3 regions of the Gordonia sp. DT30 genome follow, and region 1 is predicted to be linked to each of the others. Evidence: predicted binding sites of a transcription regulator. Region 1 holds the regulator's gene; each other region holds the start of a gene.
What was found. The regulator LexA, encoded in region 1, represses DNA repair genes until DNA is damaged. The targets are predictions, from matches to a motif close to CGAACANNTGTTCG.
Positions count from the first base shown of each region.

Region 2: the regulator LexA is predicted to act here: its motif matches at 2,139-2,152, upstream of ACLQ3C_RS10730 (error-prone DNA polymerase).
Region 3: the regulator LexA is predicted to act here: its motif matches at 1,335-1,348, upstream of ACLQ3C_RS06225 (DUF222 domain-containing protein).

Region 1 is NZ_JBNCLY010000002.1:301,617-306,257, forward strand. It holds gene ACLQ3C_RS03375 (phosphoenolpyruvate--protein phosphotransferase) at 1-867, shown strand, start outside; gene lexA (transcriptional repressor LexA) at 923-1,573, opposite strand; gene ACLQ3C_RS03385 (LysM peptidoglycan-binding domain-containing protein) at 1,941-2,543, shown strand; gene nrdR (transcriptional regulator NrdR) at 2,584-3,090, shown strand; gene hrpA (ATP-dependent RNA helicase HrpA) at 3,064-4,641, opposite strand, start outside.
Region 2 is NZ_JBNCLY010000009.1:42,165-46,805, forward strand. It holds gene ACLQ3C_RS10730 (error-prone DNA polymerase) at 1-2,127, opposite strand, end outside; gene ACLQ3C_RS10735 (hypothetical protein) at 2,285-2,815, shown strand; gene ACLQ3C_RS10740 (RES family NAD+ phosphorylase) at 2,812-3,432, shown strand; gene def (peptide deformylase) at 3,467-4,042, opposite strand; gene ACLQ3C_RS10750 (DUF222 domain-containing protein) at 4,341-4,641, shown strand, end outside.
Region 3 is NZ_JBNCLY010000004.1:210,954-215,594, forward strand. It holds gene ACLQ3C_RS06225 (DUF222 domain-containing protein) at 22-1,293, opposite strand; gene ACLQ3C_RS06230 (metallophosphoesterase) at 1,523-2,260, opposite strand; gene ACLQ3C_RS06235 (dienelactone hydrolase family protein) at 2,358-3,128, opposite strand; gene ACLQ3C_RS06240 (ATP-dependent DNA ligase) at 3,245-4,641, opposite strand, start outside.

The sequences.
Region 1 (4,641 bases):
GCGAATGTCGCCGATGGCGTCTCGGCCCGTGCGGCCACCGCGTCCCCGGTAGAAGGAGTCGGGTTGTTCCGTACCGAACTGGCCTTCCTCGATCGCCCGGACGAACCGTCCCTCGACGAACAGGCGGCACTCTACCGGGAGGTCATCGAGGCCTTCGGAGGCAAGAAGATGGTGATCCGCACCCTGGATGCGGGGTCGGACAAGCCGCTGAAATTCGTCGACCACGGGACCGAGGCGAATCCCGCACTCGGTGTGCGCGGCAACCGCATCGCGGCGACACACCCCGAGATCCGGGCCGGACAACTCGATGCGATCGCGCGCGCCGCCGAGGAAACCGGCAGCACGCCATGGGTGATGGCGCCGATGATCGCCTCGGCCGCCGAGGCGGCCGAATTCGCCGCGCAAGTACGCCGACGGGGTCTGGTGGCCGGAGTGATGATCGAGATCCCGTCGGCAGCGATACTTGCGCCGGCGATTGTGGCCGAGGTGGACTTCGTCTCGATCGGCACCAACGACCTGACGCAATACACGATGGCTGCCGACCGGATGTCGGCCGAGCTCGCCGAGTTGACCGATCCGTGGCAGCCGTCGGTCCTCGCTCTCATCGCGATGGTCGCCGAGGCGGGTTCGCGCACCGGCACCCCGGTGGGCGTGTGCGGTGAGGCGGCGGCCGATCCGCTGCTCGCCTGTGTCCTCGTCGGACTCGGGGTCACATCGTTGTCGAGTGCACCCGCCGCCGCGGCCGCGGTGGGCGCGAAACTCGCCGAGGTCGACCTCGATCGATGCCGCGCCGCGGCCACGGCGGCGGTGGCCACCGCTGCACCGGGTGCGGCTCGCGCCGCGGCCCGCGAGGCGTTGCGTTGTTAACTGCGCGGTGTGAGAAACGTGGTTGACACACCGCGCAGCTGATCAGCGCCTGCGCTCAGATCCGGCGCATGACGGTGACGACCTTGCCGAGGATGGCGGCCTCGTCACCGGGGATCGGCTCGAACAACTCGTTGTGCGGCATCAGCCAGACGTGGCCGTCCTTGCGCTTGAACGTCTTGACCGTTGCCTCGCCTTCGATCATGGCGGCGACGATGTCACCGTTGTCGGCCACGTTCTGCTGGCGCACGACCACCCAGTCGCCGTCGCAGATCGCGGCGTCGACCATCGACTCGCCGACCACCCGCAGCATGAAGAGGGAACCTTCACCGACGAGTTCGCGAGGCAGGGGGAAGACGTCTTCGACGGCCTCCTCGGCCAGGATCGGGCCGCCCGCCGCGATGCGGCCGAGCACCGGGACGAAGGTCGGGGTGGGCAGGTTCTCCGAGTTCGGATTGTCATCGGTGGGCGTCGGGTCGGCGTCGCGCACGTTGACCGCGCGCGGCCGGTTGGCGTCGCGCTTGAGCAGTCCCTTGCGTTCCAGCGTGCGCAATTGATGCGCGACCGACGAGGTCGAGGCGAGCCCGACGGCATCACCGATCTCGCGGATGCTCGGCGGATATCCCCGCTCGCGAACCGATTTGCGGATGACGTCGAGCACTCCCTGCTGACGTGGCGTGAGCGGTGCCTCGAAACCCCTCGGCACGATGGGCCGCCGCGGGGCGGCCGCCGCGTCATCAACCTGCGGTGTCGCCGCCGTCGCGGCGTCATCGGTGCTCGACTCTGTGGTGGCCGACTCCGGATCGGCCGCCTCGGCCGGCCGCGACGAACGGTCCTTCTTCTCACTCATCGGGATTCGAGTCCTTTCGATCGGGTGCGTGCCACCCCGGCCGTGGGCCGGTAGGTGACGTGCACACCTGTCGCGGGCCTGTGGTCGAGCTGATCACCGGTCAGAATAGCCGAGGTTTCGGACATCCTCAAACGTCTGTTCGACGTGTTGTGGAGAAATTGTCGGAGGGGGGTGGTACAACTCGAACATCCGTTCATCGAATGTGTGATCGAGACAGGAAGAGACCATGCATAGCACCCTTTTGTCGACCGACCAGACCCGCGTCGGCCGGACCCGTACCGACCAGACCTTCACCGGCCAGACCCGCGCCGGCGCGACCAACCCGGTTCCGCGCGCCCGTCCCCGCGAACAGCGGCCGCTCGATCCTCGCCGCGCCCCCCGGCGTTCCTCGGCCGTGAGTCGTCCCGCCGACCGGCGGCCGATCCGCCCGGTCTCCCGGCGGATACCGGGCGCCGACGGCACCTGGTGCACGTCACCGGCCGGATCACATCACCTGGCCGGAACGGGTGATCCGGGTGGCCACAGGTCTCGCCGGACCGGCGCACTGGTGGCCGTGCTGACCGGCGTGGCACTGGCGCTACTGGTGTGGCTGGTCGCCGTCGCCGGTTCGGACTATCAGGAATCGGCCCAGCGGGGGTCGGCACGGCCGGCGCCGATCGCCACCCAGGTGGTCCATGTGCGCGCCGGGGAATCGCTGAACGCCATCGCGGCGCGGGTGGCGCCCGACATGCCCCGGCAGTCGGTGATCGAGAAGATCGTCGAACTCAACGACATGTCCGGCAGTGCCGTGCAGGCAGGGCAGTCGCTGCTCGCGCCGGCCTACCGGTGACGCGAGAAGTCGGTGCGGTGGCGGGCGGTATCCTAGGTGCATGCGCTGCCCGTTCTGCAGGAATGACGACACCAAGGTCATCGACTCCCGTGTCGCCGATGAAGGACAGGCCATCCGCCGGCGCCGCTCATGCAGTGCCTGCGGCCGCCGTTTCTCGACTGTGGAGACCGCCGTGCTCGCGGTGGTCAAGCGCAACGGCGTGACCGAGCCGTTCAGTCGCGAGAAGGTGATGCGCGGGGTGCGCCGCGCGTGTCAGGGCCGGCAGGTCGACGAAGACGATCTCGCCCAGCTCGCCCAGCAGGTCGAGGAGACGGTGCGGGCCTCCGGAGCTGCCGAGATTCCCAGCAACGAGGTCGGGCTGGCGATCCTGCAACCGCTGCGCGACCTCGACGAAGTGGCATATCTGCGCTTCGCGTCGGTTTATCGTTCCTTCGATTCGCTCGAGGACTTCCAGCGCGAGATCGACGACCTGCAGGGCAACCTCACCCATGGCCGCTCCGAATCCGCCGGCGGGGTCGTCTCAGCCGAGCCGGTCCAGGGCTCGTAGCGCCCTCTTCTCCGAGATCGGATATCGGGTTCCGAGGCGCTGGGCGAACAAACTCACGCGCAATTCCTCGACCATCCAATGCGCCTGCTCGTTGACGGCATCGCGACGCGCATCACCCACTTCGGCGAGGCGCTGATTCCACCGCTCGACCACGCGGTCGAGTACAGCCATCCCGTCGCGATCACGCACGGCCGACCCCGGGAGCTGCTCCAGCCGTTCCCGCGCCCCCCGCAGATATCGGGGAAGATCGGCGAGATGCGTGCGCGGCGTCGCCACCACGAAGCCGTCGAACACCAGGTCATCGAGTTGTTCGGCGACATCATCGGCAGCGAGTTGACCGGAGTGCTCGTCGATCACGCCCCGCAGGGTCACGACCTCACGGAGCGCCTCGACGGCGAGCGACAGGTACTCGGGGGCCGCCACGACGACGCGCGGTCGCAGGTCGTCGACGAGTGCCGAGAACGCGGCAGGGGTGCGCACGGTGTTCGCCGCCTCGACGTCGAGCAGATCGCGAACCGCACGCCGGGTGCAATCGGTGAAGAGCCCGGCGGGCTCCCGGTAGGGGCTCTGACTCAGGGCAATCCGCCGGGCCGGCTCCAGGGCTCCGGCGGCCTTGGGTGAGAGTGTCCCGATTGCGTTCTCCAACAAGACGATCACCGCATCGCGGCGCAGCGCGTCGGCCAGGGCCGCGGTCGGGGCGGTGGCCGACGCGACGCCCGCCGGATGTGCCTGCGCCCGGACCACTCGCAACGTCGGGTGACGGGTGACCCGCTGACCGGCGACGTCGACGGTCTCGGCGAGTTCAAGAGTGCCGATGCCGTCGGCGGTCCAGGTGGTGTACACCTGCTCGGACGGCGGGGGCACCGACGCCGATCTCGGTGTGGTCAGCTCGGCGAAAGTCGTGGTGCGGGTGATGATCTCACCCGAATCGTCGGTGACGGCGAAATGCATGCGCAAGTGCCCGGGCAGGCGGTCGAGATCGAAATCGGCCGGCGTGACGGTGTGGCGGGTGATGGTCGACAACTCGCGCGCCAGGCCGTGCGTCAGCGGCTCGGCTCGGGGAGTCAGGCGAGACAGGGCGAGATCGGCGAAGCGCTGTGCCGGTGCCATCGTCTTGCGCAGCGACTTCGGCAGCGTCTTGATCAACTCGGCCGCCAACTCCGAACGCATACCCGGCACCAGCCAGTCGAATCCGGCGTTGCGCACGTGGGGGAGCAGTGCCTGCGGGATCACGATGGTGACGCCGTCGTCGGCGGTGCCGGGTTCGAATCGGTAGCGCAGCTCCAGGCGGGTGTCACCCTGGCGCCACACACCCGGATAGTCGGTGTCGGCGACGGCGACATCGGCCGCGACATCGGCCGGGGTGAGATCGAGTAGGTGCGGCTCGCGCCCCCGCGCCGAGCGCCACCACGAGTCGAAATGGCGGGTAGAGGTGACCTCGGCCGGAACACGCCCATCGTAGAACTCGAAGAGCTGTTCCTCGGAGATCACGAGATCTCGTCGACGAACCCGGTGCTCGACGTCGGCAGCATCGTGCAACAGCTGCCGATT
Region 2 (4,641 bases), on a different contig from region 1:
CTGGAACAAGGGCACCCCCAGCGTCCGATCGAGGGCTCCCCGCATCGACGGATGTTCGACGGTGGCGGGTTCGGTTCCGTTGCGCCGCCGGATGTAGGGGTGAACCGATCCGCCCTGGATCGGACCGGGGCGGATGAGCGCCACCTCGACGACGAGGTCGTAGAAGCAGCGCGGTTTGAGCCGGGGCAACGTGGCCATCTGGGCGCGCGACTCCACTTGGAACACGCCGACCGAATCTGCGCGGCAGAGCATGTCGTAGACGGCCGCCTCGGTGAGATCGAGCCGGGCCAGGTCGACGTGGATGTCCTTGTGTTCGGCGACCAGGTCGATCGCGTAGTGCAACGCCGAGAGCATCCCCAACCCCAGCAGATCGAATTTCACGAGTCCTATTGCGGCGCAGTCATCTTTGTCCCACTGCAGCACACTGCGGTTCTCCATCCGCGCCCACTCGGTGGGGCAGACATCGGCGATGGGCCGATCGCAGATCACCATTCCGCCGGAGTGGATTCCCAGATGTCTTGGCATTCCCTCGATCTCACCGGCGAGCTGCCGGACGTCGTCGGGCGCCCGGTCGGGCATCTTGCTCCACGCATCCTGCTGGCCGGTGGCATATCCGAGTGCCCGCGCCATGTCGCGGATCGACGATTTGGGGCGGTAGGTGATCACGTTGGCCACCTGCGCGCTGTAGCCGCGGCCGTAGCGGCGGTAGACGTATTGGATGGCCTCTTCCCGGCGGTCGGATTCGATGTCGACGTCGATGTCGGGCGGACCGTCGCGCGCGGGCGAGAGGAACCGCTCGAACAGCAGCTCGTTGGCCACCGGGTCGACGTTGGTGATACCCAGGGCGTAGCAGACCGCCGAGTTGGCCGCGCTCCCCCGGCCCTGGCACAGGATGTCGTTGCGTTTGCAGAAGTCGACGATGTCGGCGACCACGAGGAAATAGCCCGGAAAGGTGAGGGTTTCGATGATCGCCAGTTCGTGTTCGATCTGCCGGTAGGCCTGCGGATGCTGCGTCGGGGTGCCATAACGGCGCAGCGCCCGGGTCATGGTGAGATGCCGCAGCCAGGTGGCCTCGGTGTACCCGTCGGGCACCTCGAACGGCGGCAATTGCGGTGCGATCAAACCCAATTCGAAGGCACAGTCGCCGGCGATGTGTACCGCGTTGTCGATGGCCTCCGGATGCGCCGACAGCAGGCGCCGCATCTCGTCGCCGCTGCGCAGATGTGCACCGCCGACACCTGGCATCCAGCCGGCGATGGTCTCGATGTCGGTGCGGGCACGAACTGCCGCCATCGCCATCGCGAGGCGCCGCCGCGGCGGGCCGGCGAAATGCGCACCGGTGGTGGCGACCGTCGGCAGCCCGAATCGCGCGGCCATACCGGCCAGCGCGGCGTTGCGTTCGTCGTCGTCGGGCAGACCCTGGGCGGTGAGTTCGACGGCGACCCCGTCCCGGCCATACCGTTCGACGAGATCCCCGAGTGCCTTCTCCGCCGCGGGCGATCCGGCCCGGTCGAGGGCTCGGCGCACCGCCCCTTTGCGGCATCCGGTGAGGATCAGCCAGTGCCCGTCGTGATCGGCGAGGCGGTCGGGGTCGTACCGCAGCAGCCCCTTCTCGCCTCCGGACATGTGTGCGTCGGCGATCACCCGGGACAGCCGGCGATATCCCTCGCTGTCGCGGGCCAGCACCAGCAGATGATCTCCGGGCGGGTCGTTGACCCCGGTCCGGGCGACGTCAGGCTGCAAGGACAACTCGGCCCCGAAGACCGTCGGCATTCCGAATTCCCTTGCGGCCTCGGCAAATCGGACCACCCCGTAGAAGCCGTCGTGGTCGGTGATCGACAGCGCCTTCAAGTCCAGCCGCTGCGCCTCGGCGACCATCTCCTCGGGCATCGACGCCCCGTCGAGAAAGCTGTAGGAGCTGTGGGCGTGCAGTTCGGCGTAGGGCACGTGAGACGGTTCCGGCTCGATGTCGGGTGCCACGTACGGGCCCCGTTTGCGCGACCACGCCGGCGAGTCGCCGCCGTCCCCGGGACCGAAGAACTCGCCGGGCCGCCCGTCCTTGCGCGAGCGGCCCGACAGCACCCGCTCCATCTCCGACCAGGTCGGTGGTCCCTGATTCCAGCCCACTGACCAAGTATAGAACGCACGTTCGATACCGGGCGAGTGGTGGGCGGTGAATCGCGATCCGACGATGCCTCGCTGCGAGGGTTGTCTCGGTTGACCGCAGGACTGCCGAGTGTCAGACTCGGAGTACGGGTTGTCTGGGTTGACCAAGGAGTGTGTTGTGTCTGATCTCATGGATCGCAAGCAGGAATTGCTCGACGAGTTGAGTCATCTGCTGGACGAGCGCTTCTCCGCGGCGGAAGAAGCCGGGGTCGATGCGTCCCTGTACGCCGACACCAACCGGCTCGCGTCGGCGATGGTCGCAGCACTGCCGGCACTCGGCGTACACGATCAGCTCGTTGGCCCGTTCTACGACACCGCCGGACTCACCGGCTGGCTCGGCGTGAGCAAGCAAGCGATCGCCAAACGCGTCAAGCACCGAACACTCATCGCCTGCCAGCTCGAATCCGGTACATGGGTGTACCCGACGTGGCAGTTCACCGAACAAGGAGCGGTCGACCGCCGAATGGTGCAGGTGTGGCAAATCCTGCGAGAACACGCCAACGCGTGGACCGCGGCCCTGTGGATGTGCGCCCCCAACCCGGATCTCGACGGCGACACCGTGATCCACCACCTCGCCACCGACAGCACGGAACGCCTCGCTGCAGTTGTCGACGCCGCACGCGCCGACGCGGCACGCTGGGCAGTATGACCGGCCGCGACGCTGTTGCGCTCCGGGGCCCAGATGGCCATGACCTGTCGACCTTCCCCACTACGAGCTTTGCCGCTGGCGTCGGCTTGTACCGGGCGCATCGCACCGCGCTGGGCGCCTGGTATTTCTCGGCCGGCGGTGCAGGCCGGTTCGATCTGGACCCGCCCCGCGGAACCTGCTACCTCGCCACAGACACCGAGACCGCCGTTCGCGAAACCCTCGGCTCGACACTGCACACACTCGGCGGCGCAGACGTCGACTTCGCCGCGCAACGCTCGGTTTCCCGACTACGTCTGCCGACCGCGTGTCTCCTGGCCGACCTTTGTGACCGGCACGCTGCTGACTTCGGTATCACCCGTGAGATTCACACCATCACCCCGTACACCGTCACCCGGGCGTGGGCCGAAGCGTTCCACGCTGTCAGCGATGGCCTGCTCTACCAATCCCGATTCACCACCGTCGCCCAGGCGAACGCGCTGGCGGTGTTCGACGACGCCGGGCCGAAAAGCTGGCCCGCCGACACCACCCCGATACCTTTCTTGACCGCTGCCCGCGCTGCGGGCATCACCATCCTGCCGCCGCCGCGTCGAGTCACGATCGTCCCGCCACCCACCTGACCCGGACCAATTTTCTATTGCTGGACAACGTAGTTCAGACCTTCGGTGACACCGGCCAGTCATCGGGGTAACGCTCGGCCACCTCGTCACGCATCCGGCGCAGACTCTTGCGGCCCCGGGCGGTGAGCCGGTCGCCGAACACCATCCCGTTGATGTGATCGGTCTCGTGCTGCAGGCATCGGCCGAGAAGGCCACCGGCGGTGACGGTCAGCGGCTCCCCGTACTGGTCCTGTCCCCGGCAGGTGGCGACCGACGGACGCGACAACGTCGCGTACGCGCCCGCAAACGACAGGCAGCCCTCGTCGTAGTCGACGAGCCGCCGGTCACGTCCCTCGGGAAGTTCGAGCTGCGGATTGCACACGACACCGGTGCGCCGCGCGCCGGTGTCGTCACCGCAGTCGTAGATGAAGACGGCGAGATCCACTCCGATCTGGGCCGCCGCCAAACCCGCACCGGATGCGGCGGTGTTGGTGGCGAACATGTCGGCGAGCAAGGTCTGCAACTCGGGTCCGAAGTCGGTGACCGGGCGGGCAGTACGGTGCAACACCGGATCACCCCAGCCGACGATCGGACGAACGATCCCGAGTCGCAGCAGTTCGGCAATGGGCATGATCATCGGCCTCCAATGCCACGTGCTTCTGTACCCCGAGGTCGAGCGTGCCGCAACTTCCCATCCGACGCAATGCTGTCCGCATGATATGGCAGACGCCCGGGAGTCCGGGTGAACCCACTCGGCAGTCGATGGTTCGCGGTGGGCGTCGTGGCGACACCGGCTGCCGGCCTTTTGGCATTGGTGTTCACCTCATCGATGATCGAATCGAGATCGTCGCGAACGTGATGGCACAGTCGCCCAACCGCAGTGACCTGCGCCGACGCATTTTGTCAGACCCCGAATGTATGTTCCTTTCATGACCTCGCGCATGCCCGCCGCACCCTCGGCCGACGTCCCTTCCGACGTCGTCGAGTCGTGGTATGCGTCGGAGACCGATGCCGACGAGGTGCCGCAGACGGTGACCGCACAGTTGCGCTCCGATGAGAAGCTGTTGCGAACCGATCTGGTGGAGATCATGGCGCATTCCGCAGCGACGGTCGCAGCCGGCCAGTTCCGCATGGCACAGGCGGCGTCGTTGATCCACGACGAACACGAGGAGGACTACGGCTGTGAGCTTGCCGAGGCTCTCGGCGAGCAGCAGTCCACCCCGGAGGATT
Region 3 (4,641 bases), on a different contig from region 1:
GATCGTGTCAGACGGTCAGTGTCAGGCAGCGTCGTCGAGGTGCAGGGTGCGACGGTTGTAGGCCGGTAAGGGTCGCCGATTCGGGTCGACACCCGCGGGCGGGACCAGCCACGGGTGCCGATCGAAGCCCATCACCACATCCCATCCCCTGTCGTGGACATCGTGATGGCACGCCGTGCACAAAAGGCAGCCGTTGTCGAGGTCGGTGGGGCCACCCTCGACCCACGACACGAGGTGGTGCGCCTGGGTGCGCGACGCCGGCGCACCACACTTGATGCAGCATTTATCCCTGATCAGCAACGCTTTTCGCTGTGCCGGGGTGAACAACCGCTTCTCGCGTCCGACGTTCAACGGCACCTCGTCACCGTCGACGATCACCACGGTGACCCCGGCATCACACCCGAGTGTTTTCGCGGTCGCGGGCGTCACCGATCTCATGAACTCAAGTGCGGAAAGCTTCGGGGCATCAGCAGGAATCGTCAGCAGCACACCGCCGGTCGGTTTACACGACACGGTCTCGTCGGCGAGGCCCTTTGCCGCGAGCTCCAGGATCGTTTCCAGAGCATCGGCGCGCTTACGATCGGCCGACCGCGAATCCAGCGAACCATCGGGCTGAGGCTTTGGCGCGGACAAACTCTCGACGAGACTGTGGAGTTTCTCCCCGGCAACCGCATCGAGGTTGGCGCGCACATCGAGGCGTCCGTCGCTGGTCTTGTGGTAGCCGAGTTCGTTGACGCTCTTGTCTTCGGCGGCAGGCTTTCCGTCGGTGTCGTCGGCGAGCAGATTGCCGAGTTGGTTTGCGTGCTTACCGATTTCGGCGGGACTCATCCCGGACAACGCTTGCGAGACGAGGGACCGGGTGTGGTCGCGACGCTGTTCGGGGGTGACGGGTTCGCCGGTGCGGGAATCGATGTGGGTGAGTCCGAGGACGACGGCGTCGGCGTGGTCGAGGGATATCGCACCGTCGACGGTGTGGATACGCAGACCGTCGAGCTCCTTCGTGGTGCCGACGCGGACGAGTCGGCCGGCGACGGCGGGTGCGATTCCCATGGTGATCAACAATTGTCGTACCGAGCGGCCTTGGGGCGCGGTCACTTTGAGACGGTCGAACTCGCCGGTCAATGTCGCGGCGAGGTGATCGACTTTGTTGCGCAAGATGATCAGTTGCTGCATCGCCGCGAACGCTTCCCGCGAACCGATGTCCGCGCGGAACGTATGGTCATCGAGCTGCGCGATGAGACCCGCGAACAGGTCAGCCGGGAGCTCCGCGGAGTGTGTGGTGGCGTCGATCATGGAATCCCCCCTGGATGATCTTGCGATGAGTCCAGTGTAGCAGAAGATTTGTTCGACTGGCAGGGTTTGTAGGATTAATCCACAAGGGCAGCAACCACTTTCGCCACGCCAGTGAACAGTTGCCCCAGCGGTGAACGACTTTCCCTGCGGTGAACAGCCGTCACGCCGGTGGGCGATCTGGGTATCGAATACTGCTTGTGGACAAAGTGTTTCGCGCCTCGGGTGGACGCTAGAACATCACCGAACGGAAGTGAGTGATCAGGCGATCGCCGTCGATCATGTGGAAGGCGATACCCGGGGGTTGGCCGCGGTTGATGATGTCGGTGCCCTCGAAGGGCAGGTTCAGTGTCGATGAGACACCCGGCGCCATGCAGAGCGGACGGTCGGCAAAGCGGGTGACGCATGCGGAGTGTATGTGCCCACAGACGAAGCCGACGATGTTGGGGTGTTTGCCGACGAGAGCGGCCAGCCGCTGTTCTCCGGTCTGGCGGATGGTGTCCATGTAGGTCATACCGACGTCCACCGGCGGGTGATGGAAGGCCACCAGCACCCGGGTCTGCGGGCCGGCGGCCTCGATCTGCGCCGACATCCATTCGAGCGTGTCGTCGTCGAGGTAACCGTCGTTGCCCCCGGGAATGGAACTGTCCGCCGACAGCAGCAAGACGTCACCGATGAGCAGCGAGGAGTTGACCGGGGCCATGCTGCGACGAGGACCGAAGACCTCGCTGAAATTGTCCCGAAGATCATGGTTACCGACGGTGACCAGCATCGGTAGCGGGGACTCGAGAACGCGATAGGCCTCGACGTATTCGCGAGGTGTTCCTTCGTCGGCGATGTCGCCGGTGACCAGCAACGCATCGAGTCCGGCCGCGCGTGCGTTGAGATAACTCAGGGTCGACTCGATCCGGGCGCGGTTGTACCGCGTTCCGTTGAAATGGAGGTCGCTGATGTGGGCAACGACGAACACGCACACACTCCCTTGTCGACTCACCTGAGGCTAGCCGCATGGCACCGCAAGAGCACGCCGAGGGTGTACCGGGGCCGGCGCGTGGCCGTGCCCGCCGTCACCCCAGTGTGCGGGCGAACAATTTGGCCAGTTCCGCGAAGTGATACTCCGCCGCATCGTGGTTGTAGGAGGCAGTGTCGGCCATGGTGTATCCGTGTGGGGCACCGGGATAGACACTGGCGTGATGGGTGACACCGGATGAGGTGAGTGCGTGTTCGAACACGGCGACCGACTCGGGCGGCAGGGAGCGGTCGTGATCGGCGTGTATCGCGAGCACCTCTGCTTTCACCTCGGGCAGCGACAGGTGCGGGCTGTCCGAGGAGTCGGTGACCAGGCCACCGGTGTGGAACATGCCCACGGCGGCAACGTCATCGGGTCGGGTGGTAGCGGCCAGCAGGGCCAGCCGCCCGCCCATGCAATAGCCCGTCGCGCCGACCGGCCCGGGCGCGGTCTCCGGCAGCGCGCGCAACGCGTCGAGGTACGCGGCCAGATCGCCGCGCGCCCGGTAGGTGGTGAGGCTTTTGATGCGCGGCCGCGCTTTCGCGAAGAACGTCGAGCGGCTCTCGGCATCGAGCAACGGCTCGTCGGGGGAGGTCTCGGCCGCGGTTCCACTGCGGTAGAAGGTGTTGGGCGCCAACACCACATAGCCCCACGACGCGATCCGGTCGGCCATCTTCTCGATCTGGGGGCGCAATCCGATCGCGTCCATGAGAAACAGGACGCCGGGCCAGGTGTCGCCGTCCGCCGCGGGTGCCGGCCGCGCCACATACGCTTCGGCATCGCCGTCGGCGGCGGTGACGGTGATCTTCTCTCCGGTTGTCTCGCTCATCTCTTCCTCTCGAAATCGGTGGACTGATCAGCAGGGGTCGCGCGGCTCGAATTTGCTCACGCAGGTGGTCGACGGCCCGCGCGAACCAGGTCGGACCGCGCGAACGCGTACCCGCCTCATAGGTCGCCGGGCAGTTTGTCGCGTCGGATACCGCGCCAGCTCGGATGTCGCAGATGCCCGGTGCTCGTCCAATCCATGAACCGCACCTCACCGACGATCTTCGGCAGCACCCACACCGCATTCGCCGCCACCGGCCGATCCAACTTGTCCAGGAACGGGGAGCGGCGGATCGTCAGCGGTTCGAGTTCCTCGGCGAGCAAGGACAATTGGGCTTCGGTGAACCCGGTGCCGACCCGCCCGACGTAGCGCAGTCCGGTCGCCTCCGGCAGACCGAGGAGCAGGGAACCGATTGTGTCGGTGCGGTGGCCGCGCCCCGGCCGCCAGCCGCCGATCACCACCTCGATGTCGCGCCAGTTCTTCTGTTTGAGCCACGACTTGGACCGCCGACCCTGCTGATAGGTCGACGAACGACGCTTGGCGACAACGCCTTCGAGCTGGTGTTCGCGACTGTATGCTACGGCCGCCGAGCCCGGCTCGGGTAGCAGGGCGGGCACCTCGACGTAGCGCGAACGCCCGAACGCGGGTGCTAGCCCTTCGAGTAGTTCGCGTCGCTGCGACCACGGTTTGCCGAGCAGAGAGGTGCCGTTGAGGTAGAGGACGTCGAACAGATAGAGCTTGAGCGTGATACCGGCGTCCGCGGATCGGCGCCCGGCGAGGAGCGTGAAATTGGTGCGCCCGGCCGAGTCGAGGGCCACCACCTCGCCGTCGAGTACGACGTCGATCAGCCCGAGATCGTCGGTCATGGCGGCGAGTTCGGGAAAGTCGGCGGTCATGTTCAGACCGGAGCGGGAGGTCAGGGTGAACTCACCGCCGATGTAGCGCACCAGGAGACGGTAGCCGTCCCACTTGCCCTCGAAAGCCCAGTCCTTCGGGTCGAGCTTCTCCACCGGTTCGTCGGTGGCCAGCATCGGCCGCGGATCCCGCAGGCTGTCGGGCAGGATGGGGCGGGGCTCATCGCTCATCAGATGCGCGAGCCAGTTCTTCTCACCGGTCTTGATCAGCGCATATCTGCCCTGGATCCGCTCTCCGTGCAGCCGGACGATGACCTCGTCGTCACGCCACTTCTCGGTTTCGTACGTGCCGCGATCCCAGATCTCCACGTGCCCGCCACCGTATTCGCCGGCCGGGATGTCGCCGGCGAAGTCGGCGTAGTCGAGGGGGTGATCCTCGGTGTGCACGGCGAGCCGGTTCTGGTCGGGATCGGTCGGCAGGTTCTTCGGGACGGCCCAACTGACCAGGACACCGTCGCGTTCGAGGCGGAAGTCGAAGTGCAGCCGCCGGGCATGGTGTTCCTGGATCACGAAGATCGGGCCGGCGGCATCGGTGTCCTCGCCACCGGGTTGCCGGGCGGTGGCGTCGTCGAACGGCTCGGGTGTCACCTCGGCGTTGCGTT